DNA from 2 places in the Janthinobacterium sp. GW821-FHT03C08 genome. Region 1 is predicted to be linked to the other one. Evidence: predicted binding sites of a transcription regulator. Region 1 holds the regulator's gene; the other holds the start of a gene.

The links. The regulator FNR, encoded in region 1, switches genes on or off when oxygen is low (the NO sensors DNR and NnrR bind a similar motif). The targets are predictions, from matches to a motif close to TTGATNNNNATCAA.
Region 2: AC07VL_RS09150 (glycine-rich domain-containing protein) is a predicted target of FNR. The motif match lies at 3,690-3,703, and genes of this name have one in related genera.

The regions. Positions count from the first base shown of each region.
Region 1 is NZ_JBWKUP010000009.1:243,083-248,812, reverse strand. Features, by position in the region: gene AC07VL_RS15155 (cbb3-type cytochrome oxidase subunit 3) at 1-80, shown strand, start outside; gene ccoP (cytochrome-c oxidase, cbb3-type subunit III) at 73-993, shown strand; gene ccoG (cytochrome c oxidase accessory protein CcoG) at 998-2,377, shown strand; gene AC07VL_RS15140 (FixH family protein) at 2,431-2,955, shown strand; gene fnr (fumarate/nitrate reduction transcriptional regulator Fnr) at 2,958-3,716, opposite strand; gene AC07VL_RS15130 (response regulator) at 3,966-5,730, shown strand, end outside.
Region 2 is NZ_JBWKUP010000005.1:295,435-301,164, forward strand. Features, by position in the region: gene AC07VL_RS09125 (CDP-6-deoxy-delta-3,4-glucoseen reductase) at 1-474, opposite strand, end outside; gene AC07VL_RS09130 (SDR family oxidoreductase) at 502-1,404, shown strand; gene AC07VL_RS09135 (hypothetical protein) at 1,477-1,737, shown strand; gene AC07VL_RS09140 (hypothetical protein) at 1,936-2,205, shown strand; gene AC07VL_RS09145 (hypothetical protein) at 2,447-2,686, shown strand; gene AC07VL_RS09150 (glycine-rich domain-containing protein) at 2,774-3,565, opposite strand; gene AC07VL_RS09155 (sensor histidine kinase) at 3,760-5,607, opposite strand.

The DNA of each region.
Region 1 (5,730 bases):
GCCTGCCGTTCGCCGACGAGGCGCTCGACTATCCGGCCGAGGCCGAGACGAACCTGGCGAAGGAGCGCAACCATGGCTGACTTTACCAATGGCTTCTGGAATATCTACATCGTCGTGCTGTCCCTGCTGGGCATCATCGGCTGCGGCGTGCTGCTGTACTCGCAGTCGAAAGTGAAAGTGGCCGCCGGCGCCCCCGCCGACGGCACCACGGGCCACGTCTGGGACGAGGACTTGAAGGAACTCAACACGCCGATGCCGCGCTGGTGGATGTGGCTGTTCTACATCACCATCGTCTTCGCACTGGCCTACCTGTTCCTGTATCCGGGCCTGGGCACGTACGCAGGCAGCCTGGGCTGGAAATCCTCGGGCCAGTACGAGGAAGAGCTGAAAAAGGCGGAAGCCGAGTACGGCCCCCTGTTCAACAAGTACCTGGGCCAGGACCTGAAGACGGTGGCCGCCGATCCGCAGGCGCAAGCGATCGGCCAGCGTCTGTTCCTGACCTACTGCGCGCAATGCCACGGTTCGGATGCGCGCGGCAACAAGGGCTTCCCCAACCTGACGGACAAGGACTGGCTGTATGGCGGCGATCCGGCCACCATCAAGACCACCATCATGCACGGGCGCAATGGGCAAATGCCGCCGATGGGCGCCGCGCTGGGTTCCGAAAAGGATGTCGAGAACGTGGCCCATTATGTGCTGAGCCTGTCCGGTTCCACCTCGGACCCCGTCAAGTCCGTGCTGGGCAAGGCCAAGTTCGGCGCCTGCATGGCCTGTCATGGCGCCGATGCGAAGGGCAACCAGATGCTCGGTTCGCCTAACCTGACGGACAAGATCTGGCTGTACGGCGGCAGCGCCGATACCATCATGGAAACCGTACGCAAGGGTCGCAACAACACCATGCCGGCCTTCAGCGACTTCCTCGGCGAATCCAAGGTACACGTGCTGTCGGCGTATGTCTGGAGCCTGTCGAATCCCCAGACGCCCGTGAAATGATGTAATGGAACCTCAAGTCATCAAGATGTATGCGGCCCGCGAGCAAATCTACCCTCGCGAGGCCAAAGGACGCTACGCTACCTGGCGATGGGTATGCGTATGGCTTACCCAGCTGGCGTTCTACGGCTTGCCGTGGTTGACCTGGAATGGCAGGCAAGCCCTGCTGTTCGATTTGACCACGCGCAAGTTCTACATTTTCGGCGTCGTGCTGTGGCCCCAGGATTTCATCTACCTGGCGGCCCTGCTGATCATCTGTGCGTATTTGTTGTTCCTCGTCACGGCCATTGCCGGGCGGGTATGGTGCGGGTTCTCTTGCCCGCAAACGGTATACACGGAAATCTTCCTGTGGGTCGAACGCCACATCGAGGGCACGCGCAGCGCGCGCATGGCCCTCGACAAGCAGGGTCCGTCCCTGCGCAAGGCGTTCAAGAAGACGGCCAAGCACCTGGTGTGGGGCGCCATCGCCCTGTGGACGGGCTTTACCTTTGTCGGCTACTTCACGCCGATCAAGGAACTGGCGCAGGCGGTGACCACCCTCAATTTCGGTCCCTGGGAATGGTTCTGGGTCTTGTTCTACAGCCTGGCAACCTACGGCAACGCGGGCTGGCTGCGCGAGCAGGTGTGCAAGTACATGTGCCCCTACGCGCGCTTCCAGAGCGCCATGTTCGACCAGGATACCCTGATCATCACCTACGATGCCAAGCGGGGCGAACCGCGCGGCGCGCTGAACAAGAAGGCGCCCGATGCCAAGCTGGGCGACTGCATCGACTGCACCCTGTGCGTGCAGGTGTGTCCGACCGGCATCGATATCCGCAACGGCCTGCAGTATGAATGCATCGGCTGCGCCGCCTGCGTGGATGCCTGCAACAGCGTGATGGACAAGGTCGACCGGCCCCGTGGCCTGGTACGCTACAGTACCGACCATGCGATGGAAAACAACTTCAACTCGCAGCAGATCCGCCGGCGCGCCATGCGCCCGCGCGTGCTGATCTACACGTCCATCCTGGCCCTGATCATCATCGCCGTGTGTACCTCGCTGGCCCTGCGCACGCCATTGAAAATGGACGTGATCCGCGACCGCGGCTCCATGGGACGCGAAGTGGAAGACGGCATGATCGAGAACGTCTACCGCCTGCAGATCATGAACACCTCGGAGCAAAGCCAGCATTTCAGGATCAGCGTCTCCGGCCTGCCGGGCCTGACCCTGCTGACGCGCGACGAAGTGACCCTGCAGCCGACGGAAACCCTGGGCTGGCCCATCCGCCTGCGCGTGCCGCACGGCGTGGGCGAGAAGGGCTCGAACAAGATTGCCATCGAACTGCAATCGCTGGACGACCCGTCGCTGCATGTGCGGGAAAACGCGGTGTTCATCGTGCCGCGGTAATGTAGGAAGGCCAATCCCCGCATGGGGATTGGCCGCTTAAACAGGAGAATAAAATGTCCGACAGTCTGAAACTGCAAGCCCCCGTGGCGCCCTGGTACAAGCATCGCTGGCCATGGCTGCTGATGGTCGGCCCCGGCCTGTCCGTCGTCGTCGGCAGCTGCATGGCGTATATCGCGTTTACGCAGCCGGACGCGCTGGTGGTGGGCGATTATTACAAGCAGGGCAAGGCCATCAACCAGGACTTGCGGCGCGATACGGTTGCCAGCAACCTGGCGATGGATACGCGCCTGTCCTACGACGTGGCGCAGGCGCGCCTGAGCGGCGCCGTGCACAGCTTCGGCAAGGCTTACCAGGCGCCCTTGCAGCTGCACCTGGCGCATGCGACGTTGCCGGAGAAGGATATCAGGCTGCTGGTGCAGCCCGATGCGGCCGGCAATTTCTCGGTGGCCCTGCCGATGCTCGAGCGCAGCCGCTGGCAGGTGCTGGTGGAAAACGACAAGCGCGAATGGCGCCTGTCCGGCATCTGGACCTGGCCCCTGCAGCGCAGCATCGCGCTGCACGCGGACGAGGAACTGTAGGCCTATTTACAAGTATCCGTGCCGGCCGTAATGGCTTTCAATTTCGCGGGCTGCAGGATTTCAATTTCGCGATTAGAGACGCGCAGCCAGCCTTCCTTCTTGAATTTCGACAATAAACGGCTGACGCTCTCGATGGTCAGTCCCAGGTAATTGCCGATTTCCTCGCGCGACATGCGCAGCTGGAACTTGCTGCCCGAGTAGCCCCGCGCCTCGTAGCGCGACGCCAGGTTGACGATGAAGGCGGCAAAGCGCTGCGTCGCCTGCATATTGCCCAGCAACAGCATCACGCTTTGCTCGCGCGTGATTTCCTGGCTCATCATGCGATGGAAATGCCGCAGCAGCGTGGGCATATTGCCCAGCAATTGTTCCAGGCTGGAAAACGGGATTTCACACACTTCGCTGTCTTCCAGCGCCACGGCATTGCAGTGGTGGCGGTCGGCGCTGATGGCGTCCATGCCCAGCAGTTCGCCAGCCATCTGGAAACCCGTCACCTGTTCTTCGCCGCCTGGATTGATCTGGTACGTCTTGAAGTGGCCCAGGCGGATGGCGTACAGGTTCTGGAACGAGTCGCCGATGCGGAACAGCGAGGCGCCGCGCGCGACCTTGCGGCGGCGGCCGATGATCTGGTCGAGCCGGTCCATGTCGCCCACGTCGAGTCCCATCGGCAGGCACAATTGATGCATGCTGCACGTCGAGCAGCGCGCACGCAACGCTTCCACGTTCACGGCGGGCACGGCTGGAGAGAGTAGCGCTTCTGTCATGTCAGACCCTTTTAGAAAATGCAATAACAAGTTTACTGCATAGTGCGTTGCCATGTGCCAATTTCACGGCAATTCACCGTAATTTCGCTGAATAAACGACGTCCGGCATTTAATTTTATGGCAACATCGTCAAAAGCCCGTTCCAGCGCGGAAAATTACGCGGCCTGCGCTTGCCAAGTTGAAGTATTGATAGGAAAATTCCTGACAGCATTATCTGCCGCCTGTGCCTCCGGGTACTCAAAGGAAATCATGAAGCCTCTCGGCATTAAAGCAAAAGTCGCGCTGGCCACCAGCCTGACCTCGATCGCCATGATCGCCGTGGTCACCGTGGTGCAGGTCAAGCACATGCGCGACGATTTCACGCAAGTGCTGCTGAGCCAGCAAACGGCGCTGATCGAGCGCACGGCCGAGGAACTCGACGACAAGCTGGCCATGCTGCTCGACATCGTCACCCAGACGGCGCGCCACCAGCCGCCCGCCCTGATGGCCGACGCCGGCGCATTGCGTGACTACTACACGCAGCGCACCATGCTGGCCCTGTTCGACGACGTGCTCGTGCTCGATACGCAGGGCAAGGTGGTGGCCAACGTGCCCGAGGTGCAGGGGCGCAACGGCACCGACGTAGCCGACCGCGGCTATTTCCAGACCGTCATGCGCACCAAGCAGGCCATGATCACGGAACCGATGCTGGGCAAGACCAGCCATTTGCCCATCGTGCAGATGGTCGCCCCCGTGCTGGACAACAACGGCGAGGTGGCCGGCATCGTCATCGGCGTGCTGCGCCTGTACAAGGACAACATGCTGGGGCGTTTGCGCACGGCCAAGGTGGGCAAGAGCGGCTATTTTTTCATCCTCACGCGCGAAGCCGTGCCCCGCTACGTGCTGCATCCCGACCCCAGCCGTTTGCTGCAGCCGCGCGCGGCGGGCGCCAACGTCGTCACCACGCAGCTGCTCAAGGAAGACGGCGAAGGCAGCATGGTCAGCACCAACAGCCGCGGCATCACGGGCGTCAACAGCTTCAAGCGCTTGAAGTCGGTGAACTGGCTGCTGGCCGCCTCGCTGCCCGTGGCCGATGCCTTCGAACCATTCGACGGCGTGCTGTCGCGCCTGGTGCTGTGGAGCATCTGCGCCTCGCTGCTGGCCGCGGCCGTGCTGGGCTGGGTGACCGTGCGCCTGCTGTCGCCCCTGGTGCGCCTGCGCGACACGCTGCTGTCCCTGCGCGCCTCGGGCAAGCGCTTTACCCCCGTGCCGGTGCAGCAGCGCGACGAGATCGGCGAACTGACGGAGGCGTTCAACGGCCTGATGAGCGAGCGCGACCGGCTGCAGCAGGAGGTCGAGACGCGCGCCCTGGAGCTGGAGCAGGAACGCGACCGCGCCGAGGCGGCCAACCGCGCCAAGAGCGACTTCGTCGCCAACATGAGCCATGAAATCCGCACGCCCCTGAACGCCGTGCTGGGCATGGTGTATCTGTTGGGAAATACCAAGCTCAACATCGAACAGCGCAAGTACCTGACCATGGTACGCGTGGCGGGGCAGTCCCTGTTGGGCATCCTCAACGATGTGCTCGATTTTTCCAAGATCGAGGCGCGCCGCATGGACTTGTCGCCCGTCGAATTCGACCTCGACGAGGTCATGAATACGCTGGCCACGACGATGACCATGAACGCGGGCGAGAAAGAGCTGGAGCTGGCCATCGCCGTCGAGCCCGACGTGCCGCGCCGCCTCGTCGGCGACGCCCAGCGCCTGCAGCAAATCCTCGTCAACCTGGCCGGCAACGCCATCAAGTTTACCGAGAGCGGCGAAGTGGTGGTGGCCGTCAGCCTGGCCGAGGGCGACACTGAACAGGCCTGGCTGCGCTTCGAGGTGCGCGACACGGGCATCGGCATGACGGCCCAGCAGCAGGCCCAGCTGTTCACGGCCTTTTCGCAGGGCGACCAGAGCATCACGCGGCGCTTCGGCGGCACGGGCCTGGGCCTGGCCATCAGCAAGCACCTGATCCACATGATGGGCGGCG
Region 2 (5,730 bases), on a different contig from region 1:
GTCGGCGGGCGCGCTGGCCATGCTGTAGCTGCGGCGCTTGTTGTCGCGCAGCATGAATTCGATATACTGTCCGGCGCGGTAGTTGAGGCGCTCGCTGGCGGGCAGCTGCAGGGTCAGCACGACGACGTCGGGGGCGACTTTTTCTATCGTCGTCACGCGCGATGGCATTTTCTTGATCGGATAGTCGCTGCTGCCGGCCACTTCGCGCGCTTCGATGACGAGGTCGGCGCTTGCCGTGGCGCAGCAGAACAGGGAAAAGCCCGCCGCTTCCTCTTCCGGCGTCAGGGCGCGCTGCTGGTGCGCCTTGTGCTGTACGCTGCCGGAGACGACCTTGCCCTTGCAGGAGCCGCAGGCGCCGTTTTTGCAACCGTAGGGCAAGCCCACGCCGGCGCGTATCGCCGCCGCCAGCACGGTTTCGTCCGCTTCGCAGCTGAACTGGTGGCCGCTGGGCTGAACAGTAACTTGAAAAGTCATACAATCCTTGAGATGAAAAATATATTAATGCCATCATTGCGCAAGCGGGCAGGCCTGCCGCGCCTGTTGATCCTCGGTTGCGGCGACGTCGGCATGCGGCTGCTGCCCCTGCTGCGCGGGCGCTTCCGCGTCTTTGCCGTCACCAGCCAGCCGGCGCGCTGCGCGCAGCTGCGGGCGGCCGGCGCCGTGCCCATCGTGGCCAATCTGGACGAGCCTGCCAGCCTGCGCCGGCTGGCGGGCCTGGCGGCCACCGTCGTGCACCTGGCGCCGCCCCTGTCCTCGGGCTTGCTGGACCGGCGCACGCGCAATCTGGCCGCCATTTTACCCGAGCATGGGCGCCTGGTGTATGTCAGCACCAGCGGCGTATATGGCGATTGCGGCGGCGCCGTGGTGGCCGAAACGCGGCCCGTGGCGCCCGCCAATGCGCGCGCCAAGCGGCGCGTGGATGCGGAACGGGTCTTGCGTGGCTGGGGCGCGCGCCGCGGCGCCTCTGTGGCCATCCTGCGCGTGCCCGGCATTTACGCGGAGGACCGCCTGCCCCTGAAGCGCCTGCGCGAAGGCACGCCGGCGCTGGCCGCCGGCGACGATGTGTACACCAACCACATCCATGCCGATGACCTGGCGCGCATCATCGAGCGGGCCATCTGGCGGGGCCGGCCAGGCCGCGTGTATCACGCCAGCGACGACAGCGAGCTGAAAATGGCCGAGTATTTCGATGCCGTGGCCGACGCCTTCAGCCTGCCGCGCCCGCCGCGCCTGCCCCGCGAACAGCTGCGGCAAGCGGTCACGCCGATGCTGCTGTCGTTCATGTCCGAGTCGCGCCGCCTGGACAATACGCGCATCCGGCGCGAGCTGGGCGTGCGCCTGCGCTACCGGCGCGTGGCCGATGCCTTGCAGGCCATGGCAGCCGGCGGGGCCCGCATCGGGTAAAATGGCCGGTTCTCTCCGCACTATCCACGGCACGGCGATGGTGCGGCGCCCCATACACTAAAGGAAGACAGCATGACCACCCTCACTTATGAAGCATACCTGGACGAGGTCACCACCGTCCTGACCGAACTGTACGACCTCGACGACGACGCCGCCATCAAGCTGGTGGTGGCGGCCCAGGATGCCGAATTCTTCGTGCCGCACGACGCGCACGAGGCCATGCGCACCGTCGAGCAGGCCAAGAAGGACGCGGTGACCCTGTTCGAGCGCAAGCAGAACCGCCAGCAGACGCAGGAAAAGCAGCAGCAGCGCGTGCGCCAGCAGAAAAAGTGATGCGGACGGCGGCCCGGGTGCCGCCGTCATGGCAGCATGCGGGCCCCGGCGCAACACCGGGGCATTGCCATTGATGCAGCGCAAACGCATCGTGGCGGGCGGGCGATATGGTGAGCAAAGTCGTCACGCGTTTCATCTCTTTGTGGCGGGCTGGACAGCCAAGCACGCGACGATGTGTCCGGCCGGCAGGAGCAAGCGATGCATCCCATCAGTCATCCCAGCAAGGAGCAGGTGCGTGCCTACATGCGCCGCCGCGAACATGCGCTGCTGCCGCCGCCGCCACCGGCGGAAATCCGGCGCCAGCTGGCCTGGTGCCGCATCCGCGGCGGCGTTGATGCCGGCATGCACGCCACGCCGGCCAGCGTGGCCGCGCAAGGCTGGCATTTGTCAGCGGAAATGGCCCGCCTGGGCACCCTCATGGCCCTCGCCTGGCTGATGCACAGCAGTGTTCCTCAACGTAAAAATTGATGACTTGCAGCAAATTTTTTCAAATTGGGTTATCCTCTAGCACATTCCAAGTGCGTCAATTCTCTTCAATTATCACAATTTTGCTTTAAGTTACGCAAAAATCAACAATAGCGTGTATTATATTGTTTGTGGCCGAAACGCCGCATAAGTGATGGCGCTTTTTAGTGTGTTTACCCTGAATTATTGCAAAGGAGACATTCGGTTTCTTTGTGCAGTAATACAACAAGTACGGATTTTGATCATGTCTCTCAAACAAATTACCTCTTTGCCTACCTACAACCCGAATCGCGTCCTCGATGCGATCATCGACAAGCTGCAGCTGAAAAACGATGCCGCCCTGTCGCGTGCACTGGAAGTGGCGCCGCCTGTCATCAGCAAGATTCGCCACAATACCTTGCCGATCGGCGCCACGATCCTCATCCGCATGCATGAAATCAGCGATTTCAGCATTCGTGAACTGCGCGAACTGATGGCTGCCTAAGAGCGCCTGACAGACGGCAAACTGAGAGGTGCCGTCTGGGTATGTCAGGCTTGCCGCGTGCGGCAGCCAAATCTGCGTTCCGCTGTTCTATGCCGATTCCGGGCTCAGTGCCGGACGATCGAGATAGAAGCGCCCCGTTTCCAGGGCAGTCGAGGACGACTCGACCACCGCCGCGGCCAGTGTGCCGGGCGCGCTGGAAAATGCGGTGCTGGCAGCGCCGGTCGCACGGCCCGAGTACGCCGTCGCCTGCACCGCCGCGCTGGAAAACGCCGCCTGTACCGCCCGGCCCGAATAGGCCGCCTGCACGGCCCGGCCCGAATAGGCGGTCGCCTGCACGGCGCGTCCCGAGTACGCCGTCGCCGTGGCATTCGACGCTGCGGCCTGTACGGCACGACCCGAATAAGCCGCCTGCACGGCCCGCCCAGAATAGGCAGCCTGCACCGCGCGTCCCGAATACGCGGCCTGCACGGCCCGTCCCGAATACGCTGTTTCTGCGCGGATATAAGCTTCCCCGAACGTCTGCTCGTAGAGTTCCTTCATGCGCTCGCCCACGCGCACGTGCGCCGCTGCGTCGTCTTCGCCGCGCAGGCCGATGTAGGGGAAATGGTGCAGGAAGTAGCCGAAGACCTGTTCGCAGTCGGCCGCATATTTCAGGGTGTCGAGGATGTGATAGTGCCAGAAGGTATCGACATCCATCAGCGGCGCCGTTTCTTCCTGGGGAAACTGCTTCATCAGGATGAGGAAGCGGCGGTACTCGAATTCCACCGCATTGGCCTTCTCCAGGCTCCATCCCTCGCCGGATTCCCGGTGCATCAGCTTGACCTTGATCGCGTCCAAATTCAAATCGGCAATTGCCTTGAAACTGTCGTTGGTGTCCATGAGTGTCCTTTAGTCTTGGGTATCGTAAAAGCGCTGCGTGAGGAAAAAACGGCGAAGAATGGCTGGCTGGTGGCGGGAACTCCTGGCAGGTGGAAGGGCGCCTGGGCCGTGACTGCCAGGCTAATTGTTCTACATCAATATTGCATCTAATCACAAAATACGCAAGCTCCGCTCGCTTCTGGACGTGGCCGCCCTCAGGCGCTGGCGCGGCTGTCTTCCTGGTAGGGGAAGCGGGTGGCGTCGGCGCCCAGGGGCACGCTGACGTGCACTGTCATGCCCGCGCCGGGACTGCTTTCGATATAAAACGTGCCACCTAGCAACTTGATGCGCTCCTCGATGCCCACCAGGCCAAACGAGCCCAGCTTGTTGCGCCCGTCGATGGCGGCGCCCACGCCGTTGTCGCTGATGCTCATCGAGACCGTGTCGCGGCACTTTTCCAGCTTTACCTGCACGCGGCTGGCATTGGCATGCTGGGAAATATTGCTCAAGGATTCCTGCAGGATGCGGAACAGGGCCGTCGCGCACTGGTCGCTCAGGCAGATGTCGTCATGGCTTTCGCTGATTTCGCAGGCGATGCCCGTGCGCAGGCGGAATTGCGCCACCTGCCAGTCGACGGCCGCGTTCACGCCCAGGTCGAGCACGGTGGGGCGCAAGTCGTTGATGATCTGCCGCACGCTCTTGATGGTGGCGTCGATCTGCTCCAGGGTGGAGCGGGCGCGGGCGTTCAGGCGCGGATGGCGCCGCTGCGTGCGCGAGGCCAGCATGTCGGCGTCGATGCGCAGCACCAGCAGGTTCTGCCCCAGGTCGTCGTGGATTTCGCGCGCGATGCGCTTGCGTTCCTCTTCCTTGATCTGGTCCGCGTGTGCCGCCAGGCGGCGCAGTTTCTGGTGCGACAGCTGCAAGCGGATCTGGCTGGCCCGCAGTTCTTCCGTCATGCCCTTCGCCATCTGGATGGCGCGCCAGCGCGAGGATGACAGTGTGTGGAACAGGATATACAGCAGCATGGCCCCGGCAAATCCCGCCAGCAGGGCCAGCCATGGGAAAAAGGCATCGAAGCGCGTGTACAGGTCGCTCTTGCGCACGCTGAACAGCGCTTGCCAGACGCGGCCATTGTGCTCGATCAGCATGGTGCTGCTCAGGTATTTGCCCGAATTGCCGGGCTGCCACCAGGGGGCGTGCAGGCCTGCCGCCGTGCTGTCGAAGATGGGGCGCATGTCGTGCGGCAAGTCCAGCGGCTCGCGCGCCTGCGGGCCGATATCGAACAGGGTCAGGCGGACATTGCGTACCGGCATGTCGGCCAGCGCGCTGCGCATCATCGTCACCAGGTCGTAGCCGATGCCGACGGAGCCGAGGTGGGCCGCGCGCCGCTGTGCCACGGTCTCGGTCGGCATGCCGAGCCGGTATACGGGCAGGCGCATGGCCATGCCCGTCACCTGGGGGCGGCCTTCCATCGGCACGGGCACGCCGGAATTGCTGACCTGCCCGGTATCGCGCGACTGCGCCAGCGCCTCGGCGACCAGGGGCCGCGAGGCGATGTCGTAGCCGTACTTGTCCGCAGCGCTGGCGATGGGTTCGATGTACACCAGCACGGAATAGTGCGCGCGCGGCGGCGCGGGGTGGATGGCAAAGGCGGGATAGCCGTCGCGTCCGGGCGGATAGTCGCGCTGCATGGCCGCTTCGAAGGCGGGGCGCTGCGCTTCGTCCAGGTCCCGGCTGTAGTTCAGGTTCATGACGCCCGGATAGTTTTGCTGCAATGCCATGTTCGCCACGTAGCGGTGGAATTGCTCGCGGCTCACGTGCTCGTTGGCGCGGAACAGGCTGGCCGCGCCGCGCAGCAGGTTGGCATATGACTGGACGCGCGATTCGATGCTGTGCCGGGTATTGCGCGCCAGGTTGTTGAACATGTCGCTGGCATCGCTCTCGATGGACAGCGAAACGGCCATGTAGAACAGCAGGCCCACCATCAGCGACAGGGTAAAGCCGAGCAGCCACAGCGGTCTTTTTTCAGGGGAGGGGTGTTGCTCGCCAGCATTAGAAGACATCGCAATCCGCATCAGGAAGAGGAATCGGGTGCCGCCAGTGGGGGCGGTGGCTGTGCTGCTTATATAAACGCTATGTCAATTGCAAATTGCTCAATGGCTGCACAATATACAAAACTATCGCCA